3 regions of the Brachybacterium sp. AOP43-C2-M15 genome follow, and region 1 is predicted to be linked to each of the others. Evidence: predicted binding sites of a transcription regulator. Region 1 holds the regulator's gene; each other region holds the start of a gene.
What was found. The regulator LexA, encoded in region 1, represses DNA repair genes until DNA is damaged. The targets are predictions, from matches to a motif close to TCGAACANNTGTTCGA.
Positions count from the first base shown of each region.

Region 2: the regulator LexA is predicted to act here: its motif matches at 7,179-7,194, upstream of ACT3SP_RS14560 (Rv2578c family radical SAM protein).
Region 3: the regulator LexA is predicted to act here: its motif matches at 5,528-5,543, upstream of ACT3SP_RS05335 (HNH endonuclease signature motif containing protein).

Region 1 covers NZ_JBQSWB010000005.1:223,047-232,603, reverse strand. The annotation lists gene nrdR (transcriptional regulator NrdR) at 1-316, opposite strand, end outside; gene ACT3SP_RS07605 (peptidoglycan-binding protein LysM) at 345-740, opposite strand; gene lexA (transcriptional repressor LexA) at 909-1,610, shown strand; gene ACT3SP_RS07595 (ATP-dependent DNA helicase) at 1,713-3,734, opposite strand; gene hflX (GTPase HflX) at 3,880-5,448, opposite strand; gene ACT3SP_RS07585 (class I SAM-dependent methyltransferase) at 5,602-6,216, shown strand; gene dapF (diaminopimelate epimerase) at 6,304-7,152, opposite strand; gene miaA (tRNA (adenosine(37)-N6)-dimethylallyltransferase MiaA) at 7,163-8,194, opposite strand; gene ACT3SP_RS07570 (YbjN domain-containing protein) at 8,340-8,831, shown strand; gene miaB (tRNA (N6-isopentenyl adenosine(37)-C2)-methylthiotransferase MiaB) at 8,930-9,557, opposite strand, start outside.
Region 2 covers NZ_JBQSWB010000013.1:55,035-64,591, reverse strand. The annotation lists gene ACT3SP_RS14590 (HNH endonuclease signature motif containing protein) at 1-525, opposite strand, end outside; gene ACT3SP_RS14585 (helix-turn-helix domain-containing protein) at 711-1,679, opposite strand; gene ACT3SP_RS14580 (phytanoyl-CoA dioxygenase family protein) at 1,678-2,556, shown strand; gene ACT3SP_RS14575 (HAD family hydrolase) at 2,784-3,503, shown strand; gene ACT3SP_RS14570 (AAA family ATPase) at 3,520-4,053, opposite strand; gene ACT3SP_RS14565 (hypothetical protein) at 4,112-5,614, opposite strand; gene ACT3SP_RS14560 (Rv2578c family radical SAM protein) at 6,070-7,170, opposite strand; gene ACT3SP_RS14555 (Gfo/Idh/MocA family protein) at 7,417-8,592, shown strand; gene ACT3SP_RS14550 (DUF993 family protein) at 8,598-9,557, shown strand, end outside.
Region 3 covers NZ_JBQSWB010000004.1:20,506-30,062, forward strand. The annotation lists gene ACT3SP_RS05320 (TetR/AcrR family transcriptional regulator) at 52-699, shown strand; gene ACT3SP_RS05325 (MarR family winged helix-turn-helix transcriptional regulator) at 850-1,386, shown strand; gene ACT3SP_RS05330 (ABC-F family ATP-binding cassette domain-containing protein) at 1,607-3,481, shown strand; gene ACT3SP_RS05335 (HNH endonuclease signature motif containing protein) at 3,619-5,517, opposite strand; gene ACT3SP_RS05340 (4-(cytidine 5'-diphospho)-2-C-methyl-D-erythritol kinase) at 5,921-6,847, opposite strand; gene rsmA (16S rRNA (adenine(1518)-N(6)/adenine(1519)-N(6))-dimethyltransferase RsmA) at 6,844-7,749, opposite strand; gene ACT3SP_RS05350 (TatD family hydrolase) at 7,725-8,696, opposite strand; gene rpmF (50S ribosomal protein L32) at 8,988-9,158, shown strand; gene rsmI (16S rRNA (cytidine(1402)-2'-O)-methyltransferase) at 9,311-9,557, opposite strand, start outside.

The sequences.
Region 1 (9,557 bases):
CCACCTGATGGGCGTCGATCTCTGCCAGCCCGCTCGAGCGGATGCTCTCCTCCACGCGTTGGGCGAGCAGGGCCAGCTGGTCGTCGCTGACAGGGCGGCCCTGACAGGCCTTGCGCACACCGGAGATCACCTTCGCCCGGCTGAACGGCTCGCTCACGCCGGAGCGCTTGAGCACCGACAGCGATGCGGTCTCCGAGGTCGAGAAGCGCCGGGAGCAGTTGGGGCACTGGCGGCGGCGGCGGATCGTCGCGCCGTCATCGGACGTGCGCGAGTCCACGACGCGCGAATCGGAATGGCGACAGAACGGGCAGTGCATCCGCCCAGGGTACCGGCAAGCCCTCCGCTCAGCGGCTGCTGCTCTCCTGCCCCGGCAGCTCGATCTCCTGCCCGGTGGTGACGCGACCGGTGGGGAGCTGGTTGATGCTGCGGACCTCGGCGACGAACTCCTGCTCGCTCATGCCCTCGGGGGCGAACTCCTCCGCGTAGCCCCACAGGGTGTCCCCGGCCTCGACGGTGACCGTCGTCGGCCGGGACTCGTCGGAGCCGGCGAGCGCCGAGGACAGATCGACCGTGAGCAGCACGGCGGCGGCGACCAGCAGTCCGAGGAGGAACGCGAGAGTGGTGACCAGCAAGCGGCCGCGCCGCGTCGGCTCGAGTCGAACGCGCGCTCGAGAGGATGCCTCGACCTGCGGCTCGCGCTCGCGGGGGAAGGCAAGGACCGTGGCGGTGGCGGTACGCATATCCGAACTCCTGTTCGATCGAAACTCTGTGCGACTCTAGCCCCGCTCGACGCGACACGCAAGAGAAACCTCGAACACATGTTTGGCTTCCGACGTCCGTCGCCCTACGCTGGGGCACAGGACAACGGAACCGCGAGGGTCCGACAGACGACGCCAGGAGGCCCCACGATGACGCCGAGCACCCCCAAGCCGATCCGGGCCCGCGGCGACGCCCCGGCCGATGAGCGCACCGAGGGGCTCACGCGACGGCAGCGCCTCATCCTGGAGACCATCAACGACGCCGTCTCCGCGCACGGCTACCCGCCCACGATGCGCGAGATCGGCGACGCGGTGGGGCTGACCTCGTCCTCCTCGGTGGCGCACCAGCTCCAGTCCCTCGAGCGCAAGGGGTTCCTGCGCCGCGACCCCAAGCGGCCACGGGCGATGGAGGTCGTGATGCCGGGGGCCGACGACGCCCCCGCTCCCGAGCTCGCCCCGGAGCCGGAGATCAGCCCGAACTCGGTGACGGTCCCGCTGGTGGGCCGCATCGCCGCAGGTGTCCCGATCACGGCCGAGGAGCAGGTCGAGGACGTCTTCACCCTCCCCCAGCGGCTGGTCGGCGACGGCGAGCTGTTCCTCCTGCAGGTGGTCGGGGACTCGATGATCGACGCCGCGATCTGCGACGGCGACTGGGTGGTGGTGCGCTCGCAGAGCACCGCGGAGAAGGGCGAGATCGTCGCGGCGATGATCGACGGCGAGGCGACGGTGAAGACCTTCGTCCAGCGTGACGACCACGTCTGGCTGATGCCGCACAACCCGGCCTTCGCGCCGATCCTCGGCGACCACGCCGAGATCCTCGGCAAGGTGGTCGCGGTGCTGCGCGCCGTCTGAGCGACGCGGGGCCGGTCCCCTCGTCGGCGGGGCCCGCGAGCCCCGCCGACGGGTCCCGGCCGCTGCCGCGCCAGGGACCGCCGGCGCCCCCTGGCGGCGGACTCAGGTGTCGGCGAGACGGCGCAGGGCGCCGAGGGCCACCTCGGGATCCGCAGTGGGCCACAGCGGCGGCATCGACTCCCGCAGGAAGCCCCCGTAGCGTGCTGTCGCCAGGCGCGGGTCCAGCACCGCGACCATGCCGCGGTCCTCGTGCGATCGGATCAGGCGCCCGGCCCCCTGGGCGAGCAGCAGTGCCGCATGCTGCGCGGAGACGGCCATGAAGCCGTTGCCCCCGCGCCGACCGATCCGCTCCTGCCGGGCGGCGGTGAGCGGGTCGTCCGGGCGCGGGAACGGGATCCGGTCGATCGTCACCAGGCGCAGCGAACGCCCGGAGACGTCCACCCCCTGCCAGAGGGTGAGGGTGCCGAACAGGCTGGCGTCCTCGTCCTCGCGGAAGGTGCGCACCAGGTTCGCCATCGAGTCCTCGCCCTGCACGGCGATCGTGAGATCGAGCCGGGCGCGGACGTGCTCCGCGGCGAGCTCGGCACCGCGGCGCGAGGAGAACAGGCACAGCGCCCCGCCGCGGGAGGCCTCCACCAGCTCCGTCAGGTGGTCCAGCATGGCCGGGGAGGGACCGTCGCGGCCCGGCTGCGGCAGATGGCGCGCGGTGTACAGGATCCCCTGGCGGCGGTACTCGAAGGGGCTGCCCACATCGAGCCCCGCCCAGGCGCTCGACGTCTCCAGGGGCGGCAGATCCTCGGCAGCGAGCCGATCGTGGCGGGAGAGGCCCACCTCGCCGGCCGCGGGCTCGAAGCGACCGCCCAGGGCAAGGGTCGCCGAGGTGAGTACAGCGGTGCGGTCCTCGAGGATCGCACCGCGCATGGCACCTGCCACGCTCAGCGGCGCGACCTGGATGCTCGAGCGTCCCGTCGCCTGCGAGTGCGAGATCGAGACCACGTCGTCCTCCCCGGGGGCGGAGAGCCGCTCGCACACGTCGATGATCTCCTGCAGGTTCGCGCGCACGGTCTTGCGCGCGCCGGCGGAGGAGTCGTCGCCGGCGTCCTTGGCATCGGAATGCGCCGTGCGCGCCTCGGTGCGGAGCTGCACGACCGCATCGGCGAGGCGCTCGGGCAGGTCTCCGATGACGCGGCCCTCCGAGGACAGCTCGAGAGCCTCCCGCAGCTCCTCGGACGCATCCTCCAGCGCCGTCCCGGCCACGCCGAGGCCGCGCAGGTCCCGCACGGTGCCGCGCAGCATGCCGGGACTCAGCACATCGGTGACGGCGCTGGTCACGCGTGCGGAGAGGTCATGCGCCTCGTCGAAGACGACCACGTCGTGATCGGGGATGATGCCGTGCCCGTCGAAGGCGTCGATCGCGAGCAGGGCATGGTTGGTGACCACGACATCGACCTCGCGGGCGAGCTCCCGGCTGCGCTCGGCGAAGCAGTCCTCGACCATCGGGCAGCTGCTGCCGATGCACTGCGTGCCGGTCACGGACACCTGGCGCCATGCGCGGTCCGAGACCGCGTCCTGGAGGGAGTCGCGATCGCCGCTGTCGGTCTCCTCGGACCATTCGCGCAGACGCCGCACCTGGTCCCCGAGGCGTTCGCTCCCGCCCCGCGACGGATCGGCGGACGCCTCGGCGAACAGGGCCCCGGGGTCGATGTCCACCGGGTAGCCGCCCGCGATCTTGTGCTTGCACAGATAGTTCGCGCGTCCCTTGAGCAGCGCGAAGGTCGGGATGCGCGGCAGGTGCGGAGCCAGGGCCTCCACCAGGCGGGGGAGGTCCTTGCGCACGATCTGGGTCTGCAGCGCGATGGTCGCGGTGGAGACCACGACGGGGCGCCCGCTGACCAGGGCGTGGCGCAGCGCAGGCACCAGATAGGCCAGCGACTTACCGGTGCCGGTGCCTGCCTGGACGAGCAGGTGCCGGTCGCCGGACATCGCCAGATCCACCGCCTCGGCCATCGACTGCTGGCCCGGCCGAGGGGCTCCGCCGATCGCCGACACCGCGGCGTCCATCAGCGTGGACAGCGGGATGTCACCGGCCGCGGGGGCGGCGGGATGCTCGGTCGCGGCGGTCATCGGGTCAGCGTATCCGCGGCCGGGGTGCGGGCCGCACAGGCTCCGCACGACAGGCCGATCTCCTGCCGCTCATCCTTCGCAGCACGTCGACCCGGCCCCGCCCGACAGGCCGAGCTCCTGCCGCCGGCCCGTCGTGGGACGTCGCTCAGGAGGCGCCGCGCAGCTCCGCGGCGAGCGCCTCGTCGACGCGCGCGTGGAGCCGAGTGCCCTCCATGAGGTGCTCCTCGGAGACCACCTCGCCGCTGGTGTGGACCCGGGAGATCAGGTCCCCGCGGGAGTAGGGCACGACCAGGTCGACCTCGACGGCGGGCCGCGGCAGGTGCTCCGCGATCAGCTCGCGCAGCTCCTCGATCCCCATCCCGGTGCGGGCGGAGACCACCGCGCTCTCACCGACCTGGCTGCGCAGGCGGGCGATGGTCTCGGGCTCGGCGATGTCCGCCTTGTTCAGCACCACGATCTCGGGCACGTCGAAGCCCTCGAGGTCCCCCAGCACCGTGCGCACGGCAGTGATCTGCCCCTCCGGATCGGGGTGCGAGGCATCGACCACGTGGAGCAGCAGATCCGAATCGCCCACCTCCTCGAGGGTCGAGCGGAAGGCCTCGACCAGCTGGGTGGGCAGGTGGCGCACGAAGCCGACCGTGTCCGCGTAGGTGAACTCGCGGCCGTCCGGCGTGGTCGACCGCCGCACCGTCGGGTCGAGGGTCGCGAACAGAGCGTTCTCGACCAGCACCCCGGCGCCGGTGAGCCGGTTGAGCAACGAGGACTTGCCCGCGTTGGTGTATCCGGCGATCGCGACCGCGGGCACCTGGTTGCGACGGCGGTCCGCGCGCTGCGCCTGGCGTCCCGGAGCCATCGCCCTGATCTCACGGCGCAGCTTCGCCATGCGGTCACGGATCCGCCGACGATCCAGCTCGATCTTGGTCTCGCCGGGGCCCCTCGAGCCCATGCCCGCACCGCCCGCGGCGACACGGCCGCCGGCCTGGCGGGACATCGACTCGCCCCAGCCGCGCAGTCGCGGCAGCAGGTACTCCAGCTGTGCGAGCTCGACCTGCGCCTTGCCCTCGCGGGACTTGGCGTGCTGGGCGAAGATGTCCAGGATCAGCGCGGTCCGGTCCACGACCTTGACCTTCACGATGTCCTCGAGGGCACGTCGCTGGCCGGGGGCCAGCTCGCCGTCCGCGATCACCGTGTCCGCGCCGTTCGCGGCGATGATCTCGGCGAGCTCTGCGGCCTTGCCCTTGCCCAGGAAGGTGGCCGGGTCGGGGTGGGCTCGCCGCTGCAGCACGCCGTCGAGCACCTCGGAGCCGGCGGTCTCGGCGAGCGCGGCGAGCTCGTGCAGGCTGGTCTCGGCCTCCTCGGCGTTCCCGGAGGTGTAGAGACCGGCCAGCACCACGCGTTCGAGGCGCAGCTGCCGGTATTCGACCTCGGTGACGTCCTCGAGCTCGGTGGAGAGCCCGGCCACGCGCCGCAGGGCCTGGCGATCGGCGAGATCGTACTGCTCGCCGTCGGATTCGGAGCCGTAGGCCACGGTCGAGACGGAGGCGTCGCCACGGGCGAGGATGCGCTCGGTCAGGGCATCCCGGCGCGACGGCGAGGCGGGAGAGGTGCCGGGCACGTCCGCACTGCTCGAGCGCTCCGCGGCCCCGGTCCCTCCCGTGCCGGTCCCGTCGACGTCGTGGTCGGGCTCGGCGTCAGGATGGAAAGCGATGGGCACGATCGGGGCACTCCTTCAGTAGGGGACTGTCGACCTCCAGAGTCCCACGTCCGTCCCCGACGGTCGAGCGGTTTTGCGCTCGGCGGAGCCGAGGAAGCACGGCGCGCGGACGTTCGGGAGCCCGCACCGCCCGGCGCTCCGTATCCTGCTGGGGTGGACGAGCACTACTTCACCCCCTCCCCCGCGACCGACGACCGGCGCTTCCCGCTGCGGGTCCGCCTCGCAGGCCGTGACCTCGACCTGGTCTCGAGCGCGTCGGTCTTCAGCGGTCACGGCCTGGACAGGGCCACTGCGGTGCTGCTGGACAGGCTCGACGAGATCACCGAGCCGCCGGCCGGGGCGATCATCCTCGACCTCGGGTGCGGCTGGGGTCCGATCGCGCTGACCGCTGCCCTCCTGCATCCGGACTCCGAGGTGTGGGCGGTGGACGTCAGCGAGCGCGCTCGCGCGCTGACGGCGGAGAACGCCCGCCGCGCGGGAGCGGACAACGTGCGGGTCATCGCCCCCGAGGACGTGCCCGAGGATCTGCGGCCGGATGCGATCTGGTCGAACCCGCCGATCCGCATCGGCAAGCCGGCCCTGCATGCGCTGCTGGCGGAGTGGACGGCGCGCCTGCACCCGCAGGGCACCGCGGCGCTCGTGGTCGGGAAGAACCTGGGCGCCGATCCGCTGGCGCGCTGGCTCGGCGAGCAGCTTCCCGACCGAGAGGTCGGCAAGGTCGCCAGCGCGAAGGGCTTCCGCGTGCTCGAGGTGGGGCCCGTCCGCTGAGCGGGTGCCCGAGGGCGGTGGCCCCGACCCCGGGCGGCCCGAGGGCGGCCCCGGCGCAGCACCTGCCCGCAGAGCGCAGGAGACCGCTCAGATCAGCGTGGTCCCGTCGGCCACCAGCCGTGCGGGGCCGGCGAGCGTCACCTCGCCCTGGGCGGTCCAGCCCACCCGAAGACGGCCGCCGGGCACGTCCACGGTCCACGGCTGCCCGGACTCGTCCCCGGCCCGGTGAGCGGCGGCGACGGCCACGGCCGCCACCCCGGTCCCGCAGGAGCGGGTCTCCCCCACCCCGCGCTCGTGGACCCGCATCGCGACATGGCGGGGTCCGCGCTCGCTGACCAGCTCGATGTTCGTGCCGTCCACGGGGTCGGGGTCCAGGGCGGGCCGACGGGTCAGGTCCAGCTCCTCGAGCCGCACACCGCCCGGAAGGAAGGCGACGGCATGGGGGTTGCCCATGTCGACGTCGGTCGCCTCCAGGCGGTGCCCCGCGATCTCCACGGTGCGGGCCCCGGGAGCGGTGCGGGAGCGGCCCATCCCCACGCGCACCGTCCATGCCGCTCCCGGCGTGTCCGGGCGCTCGAGGATCTCGACCGTCCGGGTCCCCGCCCGGGTGAGGAGTGCGAAGCCGTCCCCGTCGACGTGCCCGGCCCGCTGCAGGTGGGCGGCCAGCACGCGCACGCCGTTGCCGCACATCTCGGCGACCGATCCGTCCGCGTTGCGGTAGTCCATGAACCATTCGGGGGCATCCGCCGGGACGTCGATGCCGGCGCTGCGGGAGCGGACCGCACGGATCACCCCGTCGCCCCCGATGCCGGCGCGGCGGTCGCAGAGCGCGACGACGGTGGCGGCGTCGAGCTCGAGCGCGCCGTCGGGGTCGTCCAGCACGACGAAGTCGTTCTCGGTGCCGTGGCCCTTGGTGAAGTCGATGCGCTCGGTCATGTCCCCGAGCCTACGTCCGAGGACGCCCCGGCGCCGTGACCTGCGCCTCGCTCAGCAGGTCCAGCGCCCGCTCGACGAGGGGAGCGCCACCGGCGTCAGCGCCTGCAGCGTGCGCGTCCGCGTCCGCGTCGGCGTCGGCGTCGGCGTCGAGCCAGCGCACCCTCGGGTCGCGCCGGAACCAGGTGTCCTGCTTGCGCACCAGGCGTCTCGTGCCCGCGATCGTCGCCTCGATCGCCTCCTGACAGGTCATGGCGCCGTCGAGGACGGCGAGGCCCTGCTCGTAGCCGATCGCCCGGCGAGCGGTCGTCCCCCGGTCCAGCCCTCGTTCCCGCAGGCCCCGGATCTCCTCGAGCAGTCCCTGCTCGACCATGAGATGCACCCTCCGGGCGATCCGCTCGTGGAGGACCGGGCGGTCCCGGCGCAGCCCCAGCTGCACGGTCGCGGGGTCGACGAACTCCGGGCGCGGGAGGAAGGCCGCGAAGGGGCGCCCGGTGAGCTCCCCGACCTCGAGCGCCCGGACGATGCGGCGCACGTCGTGCACCCCGATGGTGGCCGCCGCGCCGGGGTCCCGGCGGGCGAGCTCGCGGTGCAGCGCCTGGGCACCCTCCCGCTCCGCCCGCTCCTCGAACCGGGCACGGACCGCGGCGTCGGTAGGAGGGAACTCGATGCGATCCAGGGCGGCGCGGACGTAGAGCCCGGAGCCGCCGACCAGGATCGGGACCCGTCCATGGGCGCGGATCGCCGCGACGGCCTCGCGGGCGGCGCGCTGGAACGCGGAGACGCTCGCCTCCTCGGTGACCTCGAGCACGTCCAGCAGGTGGTGCGGGACGCCCCGGCGCTCCTGATCGGTGACCTTCGCGGTGCCGATGTCCATGCCCCGGTACAGCTGCAGCGCATCGGCGTTGACGACCTCTCCGTCCAGGCGCTCCGCCAGCGAGATCGCGAGATCCGACTTGCCCGTGGCAGTGGCGCCGACCACCGCGATCAGCGGGCTGCTCGGCCCTGCGGCGGGAGGCTCGGGCGGGGCGGGTCGGGCATCCATGGCAGGCACCCTATCGACGCTGATCGGCGAGGGTCAGCGGGATCACTGTCCGCGCGCGGCGCTTTCCCGGGTGGAAGGAGTAGGGTGATCCGCGATCCGAGGCCTCGGATCGCCCTGTTCCCTACGTCGAGCACCGAGGTTGGAAGTGACTGCACCGAACGAGTCCCCTGTTCAGGCGGGCAAGGACTCGGCCGATGAGCCGGCCCCCCTGTCCCTGGCACGGGTCGAGGACTGCCTGACCCGGCACGGCTACGCCTTCGTCGAGGACGAGGAGCACGCGGAGATCGTGCGCGCCCGCTTCGACGACTACCGCTTCCAGTTCATGATCTCCGGGGACGAGCACGGCGTGCTGCAGACCCGGGGACGATGGAGCCACTCCGTGGACGTCTCCCGCAAGGTCGAGATGATCAAGCTCTGCAACGAGTGGAACATGAACCGGATCTGGCCGAAGGTGTACGTGCGCCGCGAGTCCGAGGGCCTGCTCGGCGTGTACGGCGAGCTCGCCGCGGATTTCCGCGCCGGAGCGCTGGACTCGCAGATCGACAGTGCGATCTCCTGCGGTCTGAGCACCGTGATCGCCTTCTTCCACAGCCTGGAGGAGCGCCTCGGCGCGGAGCTCGACGAGCTCGACAGCTGATCCCGCCCCGGGCCGCGCCCGGTGGATGCGCCGAGGCCCGAGGCCCCGCGGGGCATCGGCCGTCCTCGTGCTCGCACCGCTGCGCGGCGTCGCCTCTCTCAATCGCGGCGGAGGCTCGGCATCCCGAGGGTGACCGGGCCCGCGGGCCCTGCGCCGCCGCCCGTGCCGCAGGACGAACCGGGATCCAGCCCGTGCACCCCGGCCTCCCAGGCGTCGCCCGTGCGGGTGCGGCGCACTGCGAACTGCTCGGGCGCGAGCGCGCTCGCCCTGCCCGCGAGGGCGCTGTCGGCGATCAGGTAGTGAGGGGCGGCGTGGGTGACGGTCGCGGTGACCAGGTCCCCGGGCCGCGGGCGCTGCGCCCCGGCGAGGCCCTCGGGCAGAGCGAAGTGCACCAGGCGGTGATCGCGGGCCCGTCCCGAGAGACGATGGGTCTGCGCGTCACGATCCCCCTCCCCCTCGGCGACGAGGATCTCGACGGCGCGGCCCTCGAGCTTCCGGTTCTCCTCATGCGTGATGCGGTCCTGCAGGGCGACCAGCCGCTCGAAGCGCTCCTGGACGACCTCCTTGGGGATCTGGTCCTCCATGGTCGCCGCCGGAGTGCCCGGGCGGATCGAGTACTGGAAGGTGAAGGCGCTCGAGAAGCGGGAGGCCTCGACCACCTCGAGGGTGCGCAGGAAGTCCTCCTCGGTCTCGCCGGGGAAGCCGACGATGATGTCGGTGGTGATC
Region 2 (9,557 bases), on a different contig from region 1:
GAACCGGTCGCGCCGGATGTTCGCGAGGTCCCAGTCCGCGACCCGGTCGTCCAGCAGCCGGCACTGGTCGGGGGTGAGGCGGCGGATCCGGCGCAGGAGCTGCTCGAACCAGGAGACGGGGAGGTGCCCGGCCTCGAGGCGCGCCAGGGTGCGGGGCAGGGCGGTGACGGCGAGGAAGGCGTCGCGCAGCAGCGTCCGGGCCTGGTCGAGGGTGACGCGGCGGGCCTCGGCGACGAGGATCGCGTAGGTGTCGCCGTCCTCGTCCGTGTCGTCCCAGAGAGAGGCGAGTCGTCGCAGCCGCGCCGCGTAGGCGCGGGCCTCGTCGTGATGGGAGGCGAACAGCTCCTGTGCGGCATGCACCTCGAGGGAGCCCGGCTCGGTGAAGGAGCGGGCGGCGAAGTCGTCCGGGTCCAGCGGCCTGCGGGCCCGCACCGTGGTGTGCGGGGGCTCGGCGCCGTGGACGGGAGGCGAAGGTGCGGGATCGGCGTGGTCGCCCATGGGCTGCGGGCCGACGGTCGACGTCATCGCGACACCTCCTCACCGAGTATTCTGGGATTTTCCCCGCCAGTGTTCTCCGGACCCTTTCATTTTATCCCGTGGAACCCTTTCTCACCAGGGTCGGGAACGATGATGTGGAAAATGTGGACAACCCTGCCGTGGGGAGGAGAGGTCGGTATCGGGGAATCGTCTGCGCCGTGCCGGGACCGGAGTCAGCGGCGGCCGGCCCGATGCTCCGACGGGCTCATCCCGCGCAGGGTGCGGAAGCGGCGCGAGAAGTGCAGCGGATCGCGGAACCCGACCCGTCGGGCCACCGTCGCCACCGGATCGGACGTCATCTCCAGCAGCCGTGCCGCGAGCTCGAGCCGCTGCGCCTCGACGTAGCGGGCGAGCGGGGTTCCCACCTGTGCGCTGAACAGGTGGGACAGCCGCGACGGGGAGAGGTGGGCGACCTCGGCGAGGGCGGCCGTGTCGAGACGCGAGGCGGGCAGGGGAGAGAGTCCCGACGCCTCGCGCGACGCCCCGCGCGAGGCTCCGCCCGAGGCTCCCTCCGAGACCAGATGGGCGTCGATGTGCTCGAGCACCGCGAGCACGCGCTCGTCGAGCTGGTGCCGGCGCGGGTTCTGGCTGTCGTACCAGAGCAGCGCTGTCTCGAGGCCGTTCAGGGCGAACAGCTCGGGCCGCCCGACGGTCAGGCGGGCGGCGCGCGCGGCGGCCCGCAGCGCCTGCTGCACGCGCTCGTCCACCTCGCTCCCGAGACGGATGCGGCCGAGGCCCGGTGCGGCCTCGGGCCAGTCCAGCAGCGCCAGCCAGGTCGCCGGCGGATGGCAGTGGCTGTACAGCAGGTGCCAGCGCCCGACGGCGGGATCGGTGCCGTAGTCGTGCAGCGTGCCGGGACGCAGCAGCACCGCCTCGCCGGGACGGGTGATCCGGGAGGTGCCGTCGGCCCCGTGGACGATCCCGCCGCCGTCCACGGTGTGCAGCAGCAGCCAGTCCTCGGTGCCCCGGGTGCGGCGCACTCGGTAGCTCGCGCCCTGGTCGAGCTCGCCGAGCAGCACCCTCCCCGTCTCGGGAGGCGGCACCTCGGTGGGTGCGACCTGGTGCCGCGCAGCAGGATCGTCCATGTCGGTGACCTCCGAGGACCTGGCCGGTGGGGGTGCGGGCCACCAGACTGACAGCATGACCACAGTGGAGAACACCCCCGTCGGCCCCGCGGACAGCGCAGTCGCGCCGGACAGCGCAGGCCTCGTGACCTTCGAGGCCGACGTCGACGGGCCGCGCCTCGCCACCGCCTACGACGAGGGCGGTGCCGTGCACCTGCGCGGCGTGCTCACCGACGAGGAGGTGCGCGAGCTGCGCGAGGCGTTCACCTCCCACATCGAGACGGACGGCACCGGCGGCGCCTTCCACGAGATCGGCGAGGACGACCCGCTGCACGCCTACCCGCGGATGATCCAGCCCCACCGGGACGACCACCTCCCCGGCCGTCTCGCCCGGCGCTGGCTGCTCGAGCAGCGCATCATGGGGCGCGTGGCGGAGGCCGTCGGTCCCGTGTGGGCGGCGCAGTCGATGTTCTACTTCAAGCCCGCCGGCGCGCGCGGTCAGGCCATGCACCAGGACAACTACTTCCTGCAGTCCCATCCCGAGACCTGCATCGCGGCGTGGATCGCGGTCGACGACTGCGACGCCGAGAACGGTGCGCTCGGGGTGGTGCCGGGCACCCATCGCTACGAGATCGAGTGCCCCGAGGAGGCCGACGCGACGGAGTCCTTCACCACCATCACCGTCTCCATCCCCGAGCACCTCCGGGTGGTGCAGACGGACCTGCGGGCCGGCGACATGCTGATCTTCCACGGCAGCCTCGTGCACGGCTCCCGGCCGAACACGAGCACGGACCGCTTCCGCCGCTCGCTGATCTTCCACTACATCCCCGAGGGCAGCCGTGAGGTCGCCGGCTCCTACCAGCCGCTGCTCGATGCCCGCGGCCGGGAGGTGGAGATCGAGGCCTCCGAGTACGGAGGCCAGTGCGGCGAGGGGTGGGTGGCGCGGAACCACTGACCGGGGCGAGGGCGGATCGGCGCGGCCGGGAGGCGCCTCCCGCAGGATCCACGGCGGCGGTGGCGGTCTACTCCCAGTGCTCCAGCTCGTCCTCCCGGTAGTACATCTGCTGGGACGCCCCGAACCGCACGAGGACGGTCCGGTCGTCCTCGCGGACGTGGACGATCACCCCGTACTGGTGCTGCATCGGGCCCTCCATGCGTGGGCCGGAACGGGATACTGGCCCCATGGCGGAGAGCGCGACGGATCGAACGGGCCGACGGGTGGAAGCGGTTCTCCTCGACCTCGACGACACCCTCTTCGACCATCGGACCTCGGCCCGGCGAGGCGTGGCCCGCTACGTCCAGGAGCTGGGGGAGGAGGCCGCGCCGGAGGTCCTCGAGTCCTGGGAGACCACCGCCCAGCACCTCATGGCGCGTCGCCGCGCCGGGGAGATCGATCGTGCGACGTATCGGCACGAGCGGGTGCGCTCGCTGCTGCGGGACCTCGGCCGGGACGGCGCATCGGCGCTCGAGGCGGCCGAGTGCGAGGAGATCTACGGACGCATCCTCGATCGCTACGAGCAGGAGTGGGTCGCGTTCGACGATGCGCTGCCCGCTCTGCGGGCGCTGCGCAGGCGCGGGATCCCCACCGCGGTCCTCACCAACGGTCCCGAGGAGAGGCAGCAGCGGAAGGTGCGCGCGCTCGGCATCTCCCCGTGGGTGGTCGGAGTCTGGACCAGCGAGCTCCTCGCCGCGAAGAAGCCCGACAGCGCGACCTACCTGACCGTCTGCGAGGCGCTGGAGGTCGCCCCGCAGCAGGTGCTGCACGTCGGCGACGACCGGGAGCTCGACCTCGACGGTGCCCTCGCCGCCGGGCTCCAGGCTCTCCACCTCGACCGCGATGGGCGGCACCCCGCATCTCCGCAGAGGATCGGCGGCCTCGACGAGCTGCTCGCGCGGATCTGACGCACAGGCCGTCAGATCACCGCGGCGCCCAGCGCAGCACGGCCTCGACCAGCTCGCCGACGGGCCGGTCGCTGTCCAGGCGCAGCACGGGCTTCTCGAGCGTGCGCAGCCACGCCTCGTGCACGGCCCGGCTGCGCCCGGTGGAGCTCGGGTCGTCGTAGCTGCGCGCCCAGTCCAGGAAGTGCGACCACGCCGCCCGGTCGATCTCCTGTCCCTCGCGGCGCACGCGCTCGCGCTCCTCGAGGCGGCGCATCCGCTGGGCGGGGTCGAGGGTCAGGAACACGACGGCATCGCACCGGTCGACGACGTCCTCGCCCCAGCCGAGCATCGATCCCGAGAGCACCCATGCCTCGCGGGGCACGAAGACCTCCGTCATGAGGGCGGTGCGCTCCTCGGCCGGTCTCTTCTGCGTGTAGGGAGGAGCGGTCGGCCTCCAGAAGTAGTCGTCCGCATCGGCATGGGGCACCGACCAGCGGTCGGCCAGCGCCCGGGCGAGCGTCGTGGTGCCGGAGCCGCTGGCTCCCATCACGTGGACTCGGGAGCGCTCCATCGGGCCATTCTCCCGCGTCTCGCCCCCGTCCGCCTCGACGGCGCTCGGAGGGGAGGGGTCACTGGTAGGAGACGAACCACGGTCGCGGTGCGACGTCGTAGGTCTCCTCGGGGGTGAACAGGGGCGTGTCCTCGTCGTAGAAGTTCTTCCACGCCATGGCGACGCCCTCGGGCAGGTCCTGCTGCAGCGCGCGGTAGGTGCCGAGCTTGTCCCCGGGCACGCCGTGGCCGTCGGCGTGGAGGGTGATGGCGAGCTCGGGCCGGGAGACGTCGAGGTCCTGCCGGTCGGTGATCATCGAGTGGGTGAACTGGTGCAGTATCAGCACCTTCTGCGGGAGGGAGTGCTCGGCGGTGAGGTCCGCCAGCCAGGTGGAGACCTCGTTGACCTCCGCGGCGGTGACGGAGCCGATCTGCTCGAGGTGCTTCTGCCCGGGCCGCAGCCGCCACTCGGGGTCGAGTGCGAGGCCCACGTGGGGTGCGGTGAGCAGGTCCTCGTAGAGCGTCGCCTGGGTGAGGAAGTCGGTGGTGCCGGGCTGGAGGTCCAGCACCACGTAGACCCCGGCCTCGCCCGCCGCGTCGACCCAGTCGCGCAGCGACTCGGGGCTCACCTCGGCGGAGAAGTCCCCGTCGGAGCCCGCATCGGAGGAGGCGATGGTGCTGATGATCTCGAAGGCCGGGATCACGGGCTCCTCGGTGAGGTCCTGGTACTCGGCGACCAGCTCCTGCACGCGGGTGATGGTCTCCTCGAGCTCCTGCTCGCCGAGGATCCCGAGGGAGGGGATGCCCGGGGTGCCGTAGGCGGCGATCATCCGCCGGCCCGGGAACACCGTCGTGCCGCCGCCGGGCAGCTGCGGCACGGTGGTGGTGCGCCGGAGGGTGTCGGCCCAGGCGTCGGCGGGGCCGAAGCTGGTGCCGAGCGCCAGCACGCCGCGTGCCGGGTCCTCGCCCGTCGCCTCGGTGACCGCGTCGACCGTGTCGCCGCTGCGGCCGACGTCGCCTCCCGGCATCTCGACGACGGCGCCGCCGGCGGCCCGCACCAGGGCGGCCGCGACGGGCTGCGCGGGAAGGCCGAGCTCGGGGTCGACGAACAGCGTCACCGCGGCCGACGGGGCATCCTCCGGGGCCTCGGGGATCTCGACCCCCTCGGCTCCGTGCTCGAGGACCTCGACGTCCTCGCCGAGCGTGCCGAGCTCCGTCCCGGCCACGGTGATCACAGTGCGCGCGCCCAGCCGCGAGAGCTCCTCGACGACCGGCCGACCCGTCCCGACCAGCAGCGGGAGCCCACTGCCCGCGCTGACCCCGGCGAGCTCCTCGACGCTCTCCTCGGTGGCGACCACGGCGGTGTCGGCGCTCTCGAACAGGGCGGCGCTGAGGGTGAGGGCGGTGCTCGCGAGGTCCTCGCCCGGCAGCACCGTGGAGGCCGGCGGCTCCTCGATCAGCGTGAGGTCGACCTGGGAGTCGTCCCCGGTGCACGCGCCGAGCGCTCCGGCCGCCGCGAGCGCCGCCGCGCCGGCGAACGCTCGTCGGGAGAGGACCCGCCGCTCCGTCCCTCGTGCACCCACTGCTCGCGCTCCTCTCGTCACCGCCGGGGGCGATCCTCCTCGCGCCCCGGGCGGTGTCATCGTGTCAGACGGGAGGGGCGGCGGAGGGACGCGCGGCCGACGGGGTGTCGGGCGGAGCACGGCGGCACGGATCCGGTCCGATGCCCGCGCCGGGGGCGACGGACGACGACGGGGGAGGACGCCGTGGCGTCCTCCCCCGTCGTCGGTCGTGGAGCGTGCTCAGAGAATTCCGCCGAGCAGTCCGCCGACGATGCCGAGGATGGTGTCGAGGAGGCCGGTGACGATATCCATGAGGAGTCCTTTCGAGGGGACGGACCGTTTCCGTCGCTGGCTGACACTGTTCCCCGAGATCGACGACGATGACCGTCAGGTAACTAGCTGTGACCTGCTCGTGACCTTCTCCGTCGGTCCGCGGACGGCGCTTGCCCGCCGGCTCCGGCCCGAGCGAGGGCTCGTCAGAACAGCGCCGGCTGCGGCGTGAGCTCGAGGGCCGGCCGCGCTCCCGCCCCCGTCCCTGCCGGCATTCCGGCGGCGGCGCGGTGCGCGGCCGCTCGGCGCTGCTCGGGCTGGTCCGCATCCTCCCGTGCCTCCAGGCCGTGCCGCTCGAGCAGGGGGCGCAGGCGCCGCGCCAGGTCCCTGCGATAGGCGGCGGGGGCGTAGGAGTCGCGCCCGTAGAAGCGCCGATAGCCGACGGCGAGCTCGGGGTGCTCGCGGTCGATCCAGGCCAGGAACCATTCCTTGGCGCCGGGTCGCAGGTGCAGGGCGCCGTGCTCGACGCGGGCCGCACCGGCCTCGGCGATGCGGGCGAGGGCCTGGTCGAGCTGGGCGTCGGAGTCCGTCAGCCACGGCATGATCGGCATCAGGAAGACGGTCACGGCGAAGCCGGCGTCGGCCGCGGCGCGGACGGTCGCCAGGCGGGCGGCGGTGCTCGGGGTGCCGGGCTCGACGGCCTTCTGCAGCGCGTCGTCGAACACGGCGATCGACAGCGAGATGTCCACCGGCACGCGCCGGGCGGCCTGCTCGAGCTGCGGCAGGTCGCGCCGCAGCAGGGTGCCCTTGGTGAGGACCGACAGCGGGGTGCCCGAGTCGGCGAGGGCGGAGATGATCCCCGGCATCAGCCCGTAGCGGCCCTCGGCCCGCTGGTAGGGGTCGGTGTTCGTGCCGAGCGCCACGAGCTCCCCGGTCCAGGAGCGGCGCGAGAGCTCGGCGCGGAGCACGTCGGCGACATTGACCTTGACCACCACCTGCTGGTCGAAGTCGGCGCCCGAGTCGAGGTCGAGGTAGCGGTGGCTGCTACGGGCGAAGCAGTACACGCAGGCGTGCGAGCAGCCGCGGTAGGGGTTCACCGTCCAGCGGAACGGCATGGAGCTCGCGGCGGGGACCTTGTTCAGCGCCGACTTCGCAGTGACCTCGTGGAAGGTGACGCCCTGGAACTCGGGGGTGCGCACGCTGCGCACGAGGCCCGCGAGGTGCAGCAGCGCCGGCGCCTGCGGGGTGCCCTCGGTGCGCGCGCTCTCGAGGTCCGCGCCGCCGATCGTCTGCCCGCTCCACCGCATGACCCGAGTCGAACACCTGTTCGACGGGATGTCAAGGCCGACGTCGGCGCTTGCCTCGCGCGCCGCGACGTGTTTGACTGTGCGGAATGGAAAGCGGTTACCGCCGTGTCGGTCGCCATGGTGGCCACGACGACGGCCACGACCGAGGGGGCCCGCCGGCGACGTCGCCGGGGGTGCCGGGCGCGGCGTCCGCGGACGTCGAGCGGGACGACCCCGGTGACGACGAGCACGAACGAGGAGACACTCATGGCCGAACGCAGGATCGGGATCATCGTCAACGGCGCCACCGGGCGCATGGGATATCGCCAGCACCTGGTGCGATCGCTGCTCGCGATCCGGGAGCAGGGCGGGGTCGAGCTCACGGACGGCGACCGCCTCGTGCCCGACCTGCTGCTCGTGGGCCGTAACGAGGAGAAGCTGCGCGAGGTCGCCGAGAGGCACGGGCTGACGAGCTGGACCACGGACCTCGACGCGGCGCTCGAGGACGACGACTACGAGGTCTACTTCGACGCGCTGGTGACGAACCTGCGGGTCGCGAACCTCAAGAAGGCCATCGCCGCCGGCAAGGCGATCTACACCGAGAAGCCCACCGCCGAGTCCTTCGAGGACGCCCTCGAGCTGGCCCGCCTCGCGAAGGAGCACGGCACCGTCAACGGCGTCGTGCACGACAAGCTCTACCTCCCCGGCCTGCTCAAGCTGCGACGCCTGATCGACTCCGGCTTCTTCGGCGAGATCCTCTCCGTGCGCGGCGAGTTCGGCTACTGGGTCTACGAGGGCGACTGGCAGAGCGCCCAGCGCCCCTCCTGGAACTACCGCTCCGAGGACGGCGGAGGCATCGTCGCGGACATGTTCCCGCACTGGAACTACGTCATCGAGGAGCTCTTCGGCCGCATCGAGGACGTCTACGCCCAGACCGCCACCCACATCCCCACCCGCTGGGACGAGACGGGGCGGGAGTACACCGCCACCGCCGACGACGCCGCCTACGGCGTCTTCCGCCTCGAGGGCGGCGCCGTGGTCCAGATGAACTCCAGCTGGGACGTGCGCGTCCACCGCGACGAGCTGGTCGAGTTCCAGGTCGACGGCACGAAGGGCTCCGCCGTCGTCGGCCTCCACGGCGCGCACGTCCAGCCGCGCGAGGCGACCCCGAAGCCGGTGTGGAACCCCGACGTCAAGGACCCCCACAACTACTACGACGACTGGATCGAGGTGCCGGACAACGCCGGGCCCGACGGCTTCGACAACGGCTTCAAGGTGCAGTGGGAGGACTTCCTGCGCCACTGTGCGGAGACGGAGCCGGGCGGACCGTCGTACCCCTACGACTTCCTCTCCGGAGCCCGCGGCGTGCGGCTCGCGGAGGCGGGCCTGACCAGCTCCGCCGAGGGCCGGCGGATCGCCCTCGACCCGCTGACGGAGGTGTGAGCGCGGTGAGCGAACTGTCGCTGACCCTGCTGGACGAGGACGGCGCGCTGCGCCGCCTCCCGCTCGCCGAGGCGCCCGCCTTCGCGCGGCCGACCTCCCCGCTGCGCTCCCGGGTCGTCTACGCCGCCGTGCACGTGGTGCCCCGCGCCCACGGGGACAACACCCCCGGCGCCCCGGCGGACATCGACTGGGACGCGACCCTCGCCTTCCGCCGCACCATGTGGTCGCGCGGGCTCGGGGTGGCCGATGCGATGGACACCGCCCAGCGCGGCATGGGCCTGGACCCCGCAGCCACCCGCGAGCTGATCTCCCGCACCGCCGAGGCGGCCCGCGCCGCGCTCGCCGATCCGGAGATCGCGGCCGTGTTCCCCGCCGGCGCCTCCGTGAGCGACCTGGTGGTCGCCGGGGTGAACACCGATCAGCGCAGCGAGCACGAGCTGAGCCTGGACGAGATCGTCGCGGCCTACCTCGAGCAGCTGCGGGCCACCGAGGCCACCGGCGCGGGGGCGGTGCTCATGGCCAGCCGCCACCTCGCCCGCGCCGCGAGGACCGCCGAGGACTACGAGGAGGTCTACCGCCGCGTGCTCGAGGCGGCCAGCGAGCCCGTCGTGCTGCACTGGCTGGGCACCGCCTTCGACCCGCAGCTCGAGGGCTACTTCGGCAGTACGAGGAGCGCCGACGCAGCAGACACCCTGCTGCGCATCATCGAGGCGGACCCCTCCCGGATCCGCGGGGTGAAGATGAGCCTGCTCGACGACGCCGCCGAGATCGCCGTGCGCGAGCGGCTCCCGGAGGGCGTGCGCATGCTCACCGGCGACGACTTCCACTTCTCCCACCTCATCGTCGGCGACGGCACCGGCACCGCCGAGACCGGGGGAGAGCAGGTGCCGGGGGAGTACTCCGACGCGCTGCTCGGCGCCTTCGCCGCCACCGCCCCGGCGGCGTCGGCCGCCGTGCAGGCGCTG
Region 3 (9,557 bases), on a different contig from region 1:
CCGTCGGCCGTCCTGCGGACCGCCGCGTCACCGGTGTGGGAGACTCCCGCCATGGCGGAGAAGGGTGCCCCCCGGGGTCGATCGACCCGGATGTCGGGCAAGGAGCGGCGCGAGCAGCTGGTCGCGGTGAGCCGACGCCTGTTCGCCGAGAAGGGCTTCGACATGACGACCGTCGAGGAGATCGCCTCCCGCGCCAAGGTCTCCAAGCCCATCGTGTACGAGCACTTCGGCGGCAAGGAGGGGCTGTACGCCGTGGTCGTGGATCGCGAGGTCTCCACCCTGCTCTCCGACCTCGAGAGCTCGCTCCAGGATCAGCGAGCCCATCCCCGGGTGCTGATGGAGCAGGCCGCGCTCTCCTTCCTGTCCTACATCGACGAGAACGAGGACGGCTTCCGGATCCTGGTGCGGGACTCCCCCGTCAGCCATGCCGTGGGCACCTTCTCCTCACTGCTGACCGACGTCGCGGGCCGCGTCGAGGAGATCCTCGCCGCACAGCTGTCCATGCACGGCTACCCCTCGCGGGACGCCGCGCTGTACGCGCAGATGCTCGTCGGGATGGTGGCGTACACGGGGCAGTGGTGGCTCGAGACCCGCCGCCCCTCCAAGGAGGTCGTGGCCGCCCGGATGATGAACCTCTCGTGGTTCGGGCTCAGCGCGCTGCAGAAGAAGCCCGCGCTGCGAGGGGTCGGCCGCGACTGAGCACGGCGCGACGGCCAGCGACCGGGCGCGACGGCGAGCGCCCCGGCGACGGCGAGCGACCGGGCGCGGGGGCGAGTGCTGGACGCGACGCAGAGCACCGTGCGCGGCGGAGATCGACGGCACCGGCGGGCGGGCCCCTAGACTCGCCCCATGCCCACCACGCCCGAGGACGCCGCCGCATCGCGTCACGACGAGGTCGACCGGATCGTCGAGGGCTGGCAGAGCGCGCGGGGGGACCTCGACGTCGCACCGCTGGCCGTCTTCTCCCGCATCTCGCGTCTGTCGCGCTATCTCGAGGTCGCCCGCCGGAGCGCATTCGCCGACGCCGGCCTCGAGGGCTGGGAGTTCGACATGCTCTCCGCACTGCGCCGCAGCGAGGAGGACGCCCTCTCGCCCGGCGCGCTCATGCACGAGACCCTGGTCACCAGCGGCACGATGACCACCCGCATCGACAAGCTGGTCGCCCGCGGGCTGGTGAGCAAGAACCGCAGTCCGCACGACGGGCGCGCGGTCGAGGTGAGGCTCCGTCCCGACGGCGTGGCTCGCGTGGACGCGGCGATGGAGCGCCTGCTGGCAGCGGAGCGCGAGCTGCTCGAGCCTCTCGCCCCTGCCGGGCGCTCGGATCTCGCGGACGCCCTGCGCACGCTGCTGCTGACCTTCGAGACGGACGACCCGCCCGAGGGATGAGAGCGCCAGGTCCGCCCTGGGGCGGTTCCGCGCCGCCTCCCCGGCGCACCGATGCCGCGGAGCCAGCACAGGAACCGCAGCACCGGCACCCCGGGACCGTCACCTCGGGATCAGCACCCAGGGACCGTCACCGGCGGCGCGCCCGGCACCGGGACCGACAGCGACACCGACCCCCTTCTTTCCAGCCCCGACCTGCACTCCCTGAGGATCACTTCACCGCATGGCACATCTGCTAGGAACCCAGTCCCTCCACGTCGCGCTGCCCGACAGGGTGCTGCTCGACGACGTCACGATCGGCATCGACGCGGGCGACCGCATCGGCGTGGTGGGACGCAACGGCGACGGCAAGTCCACGCTGCTGCGCCTGCTGGCCCGTCGGCAGGAGCCCGACGAGGGCCGCGTCACCGTGCGCGGCGGGGTGCGGATGGGGGTGCTGACCCAGCAGGACGAGGCCACCAGCGGCACCAGCGTGCGGGAACGGGTCCTCGGCAACCTCGCCGAGTACGAGTGGGCCTCGGATCCTCGGATCCGCGACGTCCTGACGGGCCTGCTCGAGGGGATCGATCTCGAGGCGCCGCTCGCGGACCTCTCCGGCGGCCAGCTGCGCCGCGTCCACCTGGCGGAGCTGCTGGTGGGCGACTGGGACGTGCTGCTGCTCGACGAGCCCACGAACCACCTCGACGTCGAGGGCATCGCCTGGCTCGCCGAGCATCTGCGCCGCCGCTGGAGCCCGAGGGACGGCGGGCTCGTGGTCATCACCCACGACCGCTGGTTCCTGGACGCGGTGTGCACCCGGATGTGGGAGGTCCACGACGGGATCGTGGAGCCCTTCGAGGGCGGGTACGCGGCGTACGTGCTGCAGCGGGTCGAGCGGGACCGCCAGGCGGCGGCGATCGAGTCCAAGCGCCAGAACCTGATGCGCAAGGAGCTGGCCTGGCTGCGCCGCGGCGCCCCCGCCCGCACCTCGAAGCCGAAGTTCCGCATCGACGCCGCGAACGAGCTGATCGCCGGGGAGCCCCCGGTGCGCGACACGGTGGAGCTGACGCAGCTTGCCACCTCCCGACTGGGACGCGATGTGCTCGACGTGCTCGACGTCGATGCCGGCTACGGGGACCACACCGTGCTGCGCGACGTCACCGTCCACATCGGGCCGGTGGACCGCATCGGCGTGCTGGGCCCCAACGGCGCCGGCAAGTCGACGCTGCTGGCGCTGATCACCGGGGAGCTCACCCCTCTGTCCGGACGCGTCAAGCGGGGCAAGACGGTCACCGTGCGTCAGGTGTCACAGCGGCTGGAGGGCCTTCAGGAGCATCTGCGCTCCCGGGTCAGCGACGTGGTGGGGCGGTATCGCAGCTCCTATCGCGCCGGGAAGGACGAGGTCTCCCCCGGGCAGCTGCTGGAGCGCCTGGGGTTCACGACCGCGCATCAGAAGGTGCTCGTCGGGGCGCTGTCCGGCGGTCAGCAGCGTCGACTGGACCTGCTGCTGACGCTGCTGGAGGAGCCGAACGTGCTGGTCCTCGACGAGCCGACCAATGACATGGACACCGACATGCTGGCGGCGATGGAGGATCTGCTGGACACCTGGCCCGGGCCGCTGATCGTGGTCTCCCACGACCGGTATCTGCTGGAGCGGGTCACCGACACCCAGTACGCGGTGCTCGACGGCACGGTGCGCCACGTGCCGGGCGGGGTGGATCAGTACCTGAGGCTGCGGGCGGAGGGCCACGGTGCGGGGGCGATGCCGACGGGGGCGGACACCCGGGCGCCGCTCGCGGATCGCACCGACGGCGGCGACGACGAGAGTGGCGGCAGCGGCAGCGGCGGGTCTGCCCGCGCCGGTGGGCCGTCGTCGGCTCCGGCGACGCCGGCGCTCGTCGGCGCGGAGGCGCATGCCGCGCAGAAGGAGGTCGCCGCCATCGAACGCAGGATGCAGAAGCTCGACAAGATGGCCGCCTCGCTGCACGAGAGACTCGCCGACCACGACCAGTCGGACTACGTGGGGCTGCAGGACATCACCGCGCAGCTGCGCGAGGTCGAGACCGAGGTCGAGCAGGCGGAGGAACGCTGGCTGGAGCTGTCCGAGCAGCTCGGATGACCCCGGCCGGCGCGTCATCTCGCGCTCGGGCGCTGGATCCCGCTCTCGCGCTCGGGCGCTGGATCCCGCTCTCGCGCTCCGGCACGGGATCACACTCTCGGGCTCCGGCACGGGATCCGTGCTGCGGTGCCGGGATCTCACGCGGCGGCGTCGGACCCGTCGTCCGTGAGGAGCGCCTCGGGCCCGATTTGGATGAGATCCACGCGCCGGCGGCGCAGACACCGGGCTTCCTGTCGCGAGAGACGGGCGGCCGGGTGGAGGTCGAGGTGGTCGACGTCGCTGGGGAGGATGCGTGCGAAGGCACGGTGCAGCGAGGTGTTCGCGCCGTCCGACGCCTCCTCCTCCCTGCGCAGTCGCGCCAGGTCCCGCCGATGTTCGAGGACGCGCTCGCGCTCACGCTGCTGCGCGCGCAGCCGAGCCCGCCTCTCCTCGCGCTCTCGCAGTTCGTGCGCCTCCTGTGTCGCTGCGCGTTCCCGCTCCTGCTCGTGCTCCCGCCATCGCTGTCGGTACGCCGTGCCGACGGGGTCGAAGTTGATGCCTCTGCGACGGGCCTTCTGGCCGTAGCGAGTGGTCCACTCGACGGTTCTGCGGGTGCCGTCCTCGTCGGTGAGGACCCGGACGGTCTCCCCGGCCTCCTCCTTCTGGTTGTCCGCGGCGCACAGCCCGTTGCCGTTCTCGAGCGAGGTGGCACCTCCCTGCGATGAAGGCACGATGTGATCGTTCTGGCGGATGCTCGCATCGCAGTACGGGGCGCGGCAGGTCTGATGGCCGAACCGGAGGAACCGGGCCAGCGCCGGCGGGAACACCCGGGCGCGGGACTCGACCGCGACGAGCTGGCCGTCCTCGAGGTCGGCGTAGAGCTGACGCAGGGCCAGCTTCACCTCGGGATCCTCGCCCGCGGCCTCCACGGCCTCCCGCATCTCCTCACGGATGTGCATGTAGGGCACCGGTCCGAAGCCCTCGATCGTGGCGGCGTCGGCATGCTCGGGGGCGAGGAGCGAGCGGTCCGTGATGATCACCCCGATCTCGAGCGTGCTCGGATCCACTCCGTCCCCGCGGCCGATGAGCGCGTCGGCGAAGAGGTCCGCCATGATCTGCTGATGACCGCGGCGATCACCCTGGGCACGGGCCTTCTCCGCGGCGAGGGAGAGCCCTTTGCGGATCCGGGCGCCGTCGAGGCCGGTCAGACGAGCGGTGACAGTGCTCATGCCGTGCTCGGCGCGACGGACGGTGACGCCGCGCTCGCGCTTCGCGTTCTGGTGGCGTGCGGCAGCGCCGTGGGGGTCGAGGCCGTGCAGCACCTTCTCCGCCTCTCCTCCCCACTCCTCGGGGCCGCAGTCCGCGAGATAGGGCAGGTGGGTGGTGAGGATCTGGTCGACGTGGCGGCGCTGGGCGGGCGATGCCGGTCCCATCGTGCGACCCACGCGGTGCGCGGAGGCGGCGACGACCTCTCCCCGGGCGAGGGCCGCGAGCATGCCGGGCATCGAGCGCACCAGCCGTCGGCCGGAGGACATCGACTGACCGGCGCAGGACGTCGACTGCTTCAGCGCCCTCGAGGCCTCCGCACGCGCGATCCTCCTCGCTCGCGCCGGAGTCTCCTCACGCTGCAGGCAGTCCTCGGCGACGGCGTCCTCGAGGCGGACCAGGGCGCGGGCCTGGACCGCGGCGGTCGCGCCGGACAGCGCCTGCAGGCGGTTCAGCAGCGCGATGGTCTCGCTCGCGGAGAGGCCGTCGAGCGCGGCCGACCCCTCGGCGCCGAGCTCGGCGAGGGCGGACAGCGCAGCGGTGACGTCGGTGTCACCGATCAGGAGCTCCTCCTCGTCGACGTGGACCGGGAGCGAGGAGCGGCCGCGCGCGGGGCCCGGAGCCGACGGGGCGGTCGACGAGCCCGACGAGCTCTCGGAGCCCGACGAGCCGGGGGAACCCGGTGAGCGCGACGAGCGCGCTGAACCCGACGAGCGCGACGACATGGCCCCCGGCGCGGAGGGATCCGCTTCCGGGGTCTGTGCGCGCTGGTCGCTCGAATCGTGGGACATGGCAATATTTTCGCACACAGATTTGACACCGGAAAGGGGTCCGCCGACCCTACTCGCAAGTAGTTTCGAATTGTGGATAACCGGGATGCGTGGAGGAACGGTCACCGCGGTGGCGTCACGACGCACCGCGACCCCGGACTCACCGCCGACCTCTCAGCACTTCTCGCATGGACTGCATGTTCACCCCGTGACGCCTCGTCCGGCGCGGCCTCCCCGGGCCGCCGGGGAGAGAATTCGGGGGGGCACCGCTGATCGTACGACGAACGCCGAACAATGACGGGAAGTCCTGCGAGGACGGAATGCGCGGAAATGCCATGGGCGCCCGGTCCGGGGCGCGGAATCGGGAGCGGAATCGGGAGCGGAAGCGGAAGCGGAAGCGGGAGCGGAATCGGGAGCGAGCAGTTCACTCCTCGACGAGAACGCTCGCTCCCGGGGCGGACCCTCGCACCACCAGGCAGGAGTCCACGAGCGAGTCCCGCATCAGCCCGGCGGCGATCGAGCGGGCCTGCGCCTCGTCCTCGACGAGCACCGCGACCGTCGGCCCGGAGCCGCTGACCAGAGCCGCCGGGGCGCCGAGCCGCTCGGCGGTCTCGACCACCGGCTCGAGGCCCGGATGCAGCGCGAAGGCCGCGACCTGGAGGTCGTTCTCCAGGGTCTCGGCGAGCAGCTCGATGTTCCCGCCGCTGAGGGCCTGCAGCTGGCGTTCGTCGACCTCGGGCTGCTCGGCCGGCCGCCGACCGGTCGTACGGACGATCTCGTCGAAGGTGCGGAACACCTGCGGCGTCGACAGATGCCCGCCGGGGATCGCGAGCAGCCAGGTCCACTCCCCGTGGGTCAGGACCGTGGTGAGGTCACCGCCGTTGCCGCGCCCCAGCGCGGTGTGCCCGAGCATCGCGAAGGGGACGTCGGCCCCGAGACGCGCCCCGAGCCGACGGAGCCCCTCCCCGCCCAGGCCGAGGCCCCACAGCCTGTCCAGCGCGACGAGCGCGGCGGCGGCATCGGCCGATCCGCCGCCCATGCCGCCCGCGATGGGCACCTGCTTGTCGATGTGGAGGGCGGCGCCCTCGGTCAGCGAGAACTCCTCGCGCATCAGCTCCGCCGCGCGCAGCGCGAGATTGCTGCCGTCCAGCGGCAGCTCCCCCGGGACGGAGGAGGTCATCTCGAGGCTGAGCGTGTCCGCGCGAGAGGCGGTGACCGTCTCGTAGAGGTCCACCGCCTGGAACACGGTCGCCAGTGCGTGGTACCCGTGGGCGTCGACGGCTCCGACACCCAGGGACAGGTTGATCTTGCCGGGCGCCCGCACGACCACCCGGCTCGGGGCCGGAGTCATCGGGCGACCTCCGTCTCGGCCCGGGCGATCGCCCGGAACTGCTCGATCTCGAGCGTCTCCCCGCGCGCCGACGGGTCGATGCCGGCGGCCCGGAGGATCTGCTCCGCGCGCGGCGCGGAGCCGGCCCACACGGCGAGCGCGGCGCGCAGCGTCTTGCGGCGCTGGGCGAAGGCTGCGTCGACGACGGCGAAGACCTTCTCGCGTTCCGCGGTCGTGCCGAGGGGCTGTTCGTGACGGATCAGCTCGACGAGCGCGGAGTCGACGTTGGGGACCGGCCAGAAGATCTGCCGGGAGATCCGACCGGCGTGCACCGCGCGCCCGTACCAGGCCGTCTTCACGCTGGGACCGCCGTAAGTGCGGGAACCGGGCCCGGCCGTGAGCCGATCCACGACCTCGGACTGCACCATCACCAGAGCCGTGCGCAGCGAGTCGAAGCGCTCGAGCGCGGTGAGCAGGATGGGAGTGGCGACGTTGTACGGGAGGTTCGCGACCAGCGCCGTCGGGGCCCCCGCCCGCGGCAGCGTCGGCAGCTCGGTGACCTGCAGCGCGTCGGCATGCTCGAGGCGGAACCGCTCCTCCTCGACGCCGCGGGCGCGCAGGGTCGCCGGCAGCAGCTCGGCGAGCCCGCGATCCAGCTCGATCGCGACCACGTCCGCCCCGGCCTCGAGCAGGCCCAGGGTGAGCGAGCCGAGGCCCGGCCCGACCTCGAGCACGGCCTGGCCCGCCCCCGCCCCGGCGCGCCCGACGATGGTGCGGACGGTGTTGGGATCCATGACGAAGTTCTGACCGCGCTGCTTGGAGGGCCGGATCCCTGCCGCCTCCGCGAGCTCGCGGACGTCCCGGGCGGTCAGCAGCATGCCCGCCTCCGCGGCGGCGTTCACGCGGCCCCGCCCACGGGCCATCCGTACACGTCCTGCGTGGTGGTCCGGATCGTGCGGCAGGCCTGCTCGAGCGTGGTGCCCGTGACCTCGGCGATGGTCGCCATGGTCAGAGGGATCAGGTACGAGGAGTTGGGTCGGCCGCGGTAGGGCACCGGGGTGAGGAACGGCGCGTCGGTCTCGACCATCACCTGCCCGAGGCCCACCTCGCCGAGCGCCTCGCGCAGGGGCTGGGCGTTCTTGAAGGTCACGGTGCCGGCGAAGGAGAGGAACCAGCCGCGGTCCGCACAGGCGCGGGCGAACTCCGCATCGCCCGAGAAGCAGTGCAGGACCGTGCGCTCGGGGGCGCCGTCGGCGTCGAGCACCTCGAGCACGTCGCGGTGGGCGTCGCGGTCGTGGATCTGCAGCGGGAGGTCCAGCTCCTTGGCGAGCGCGATGTGGGCGCGGAAGGAGTCGAACTGGGCCGCGCGGGCCCGCTCGTCCTTCCGCGAGGTGCGGAACCAGTCCAGCCCCGTCTCCCCCACCACGATCATGCCGGGACCGCGCAGCAGCTCGGACACCTCGGAGATCGCGGCGTCGAGCCCCACCAGCTCGCGCCCTTCGTGGTCGCGTCCGCGGGCGTGCAGGGCCGCCTCGTTGGGGTGCACGGCGACGCCGCCGCGCAGGGAGGCGGGTCGCTCCGCGGAGGCCAGCAGCGCGGCCGTCCAGCGCACGGCCTCGAGGTCGGAGCCGATGGTGATCTGGGCGTCGACGCCGACCGCGGCGGCGCGGGCGACGTGGTCGTGGACGCTCAGCTGCTCGTCGCCGTCGGCGAAGTCGAGGTGGCAGTGGTTGTCGATCACCGGGACGGGCAGCGGCTCGGGCGCCGGTGGCCAGGAGCGGTCGCGCTTCGTCCCGCGCGGGTCGATGTCCCCGCGGTCGCGCACCGGGGGCGGCGAGGCGGCGGACGGGGTCTCGTGCGGTGACGGCATGCGACCATCGTAGGAGGGCCGCGGAGAGAGCCGGGCCACCTTCCGGCTCGTCGGGACCCGGCGACCGGTCCGACGAGGTCCTCACCCGCACCGCGGCGCGATCGCGGTGTGATAGCTCACGGGCCCCGGGCGAGCGTCGCGTCGCCGGATGTGGCAGGATAAGGGGTCGTTGCGCGTCCTTTCGTGCACCCGAGCGCCCCGATCGCGATGATTCCATCGCACCGGGTTCGGGTCGCTGCTCGGGACGGATGCCAACGCTCGTTCATCCTCCGGACCGTCAAGGAGCGTCCCATGGCAGTGCCCAAGTTCAAGATGTCCCGTGCGCGCACGCACTCCCGCCGCTCGCAGTGGAAGGCGAACAACCCCGACCTCGTCCAGGTGACGGTCCGCGGGCGCACCGCCGCCGTGCCGCGCCGTCTGGCCAAGGCCTACCAGCGCGGTCTGCTGCAGATCGAGGACTGATAGAGTCCGCGGGCCCGCGCGCGCCCCGATCTTCCCACAGGACCCCCGGCACACGGTGCCGGGGGTCCTGTGCTGTCCCGGTGCAGCCTCGCCCCGGTGCAGGTCACGGTGCACGTCGCAGCATGTCTTCCTCAGCGCGCCTCCCGTGCCTCTCAGCGCTTCTCCAGCGCGAGGTCGTAGAGCTCGCTCGCGCCGACCCCGGCATGGCCGCGGGCGACCTCCTTCGCCGCGGACTTGAGCCGCTCCCCCGCCTCCACCCGATCGAGGACCTGCCCGACGAGGTCCTCGGCGCGCACGGCGACCGGTTCCGCGCCCGCGACCACGAGCACCACCTCGCCGAGCACCTCGCCCTCCTGCGCCCAGACGGCGAGCTCCGCGAGAGTGCCGCGCACGATCTCC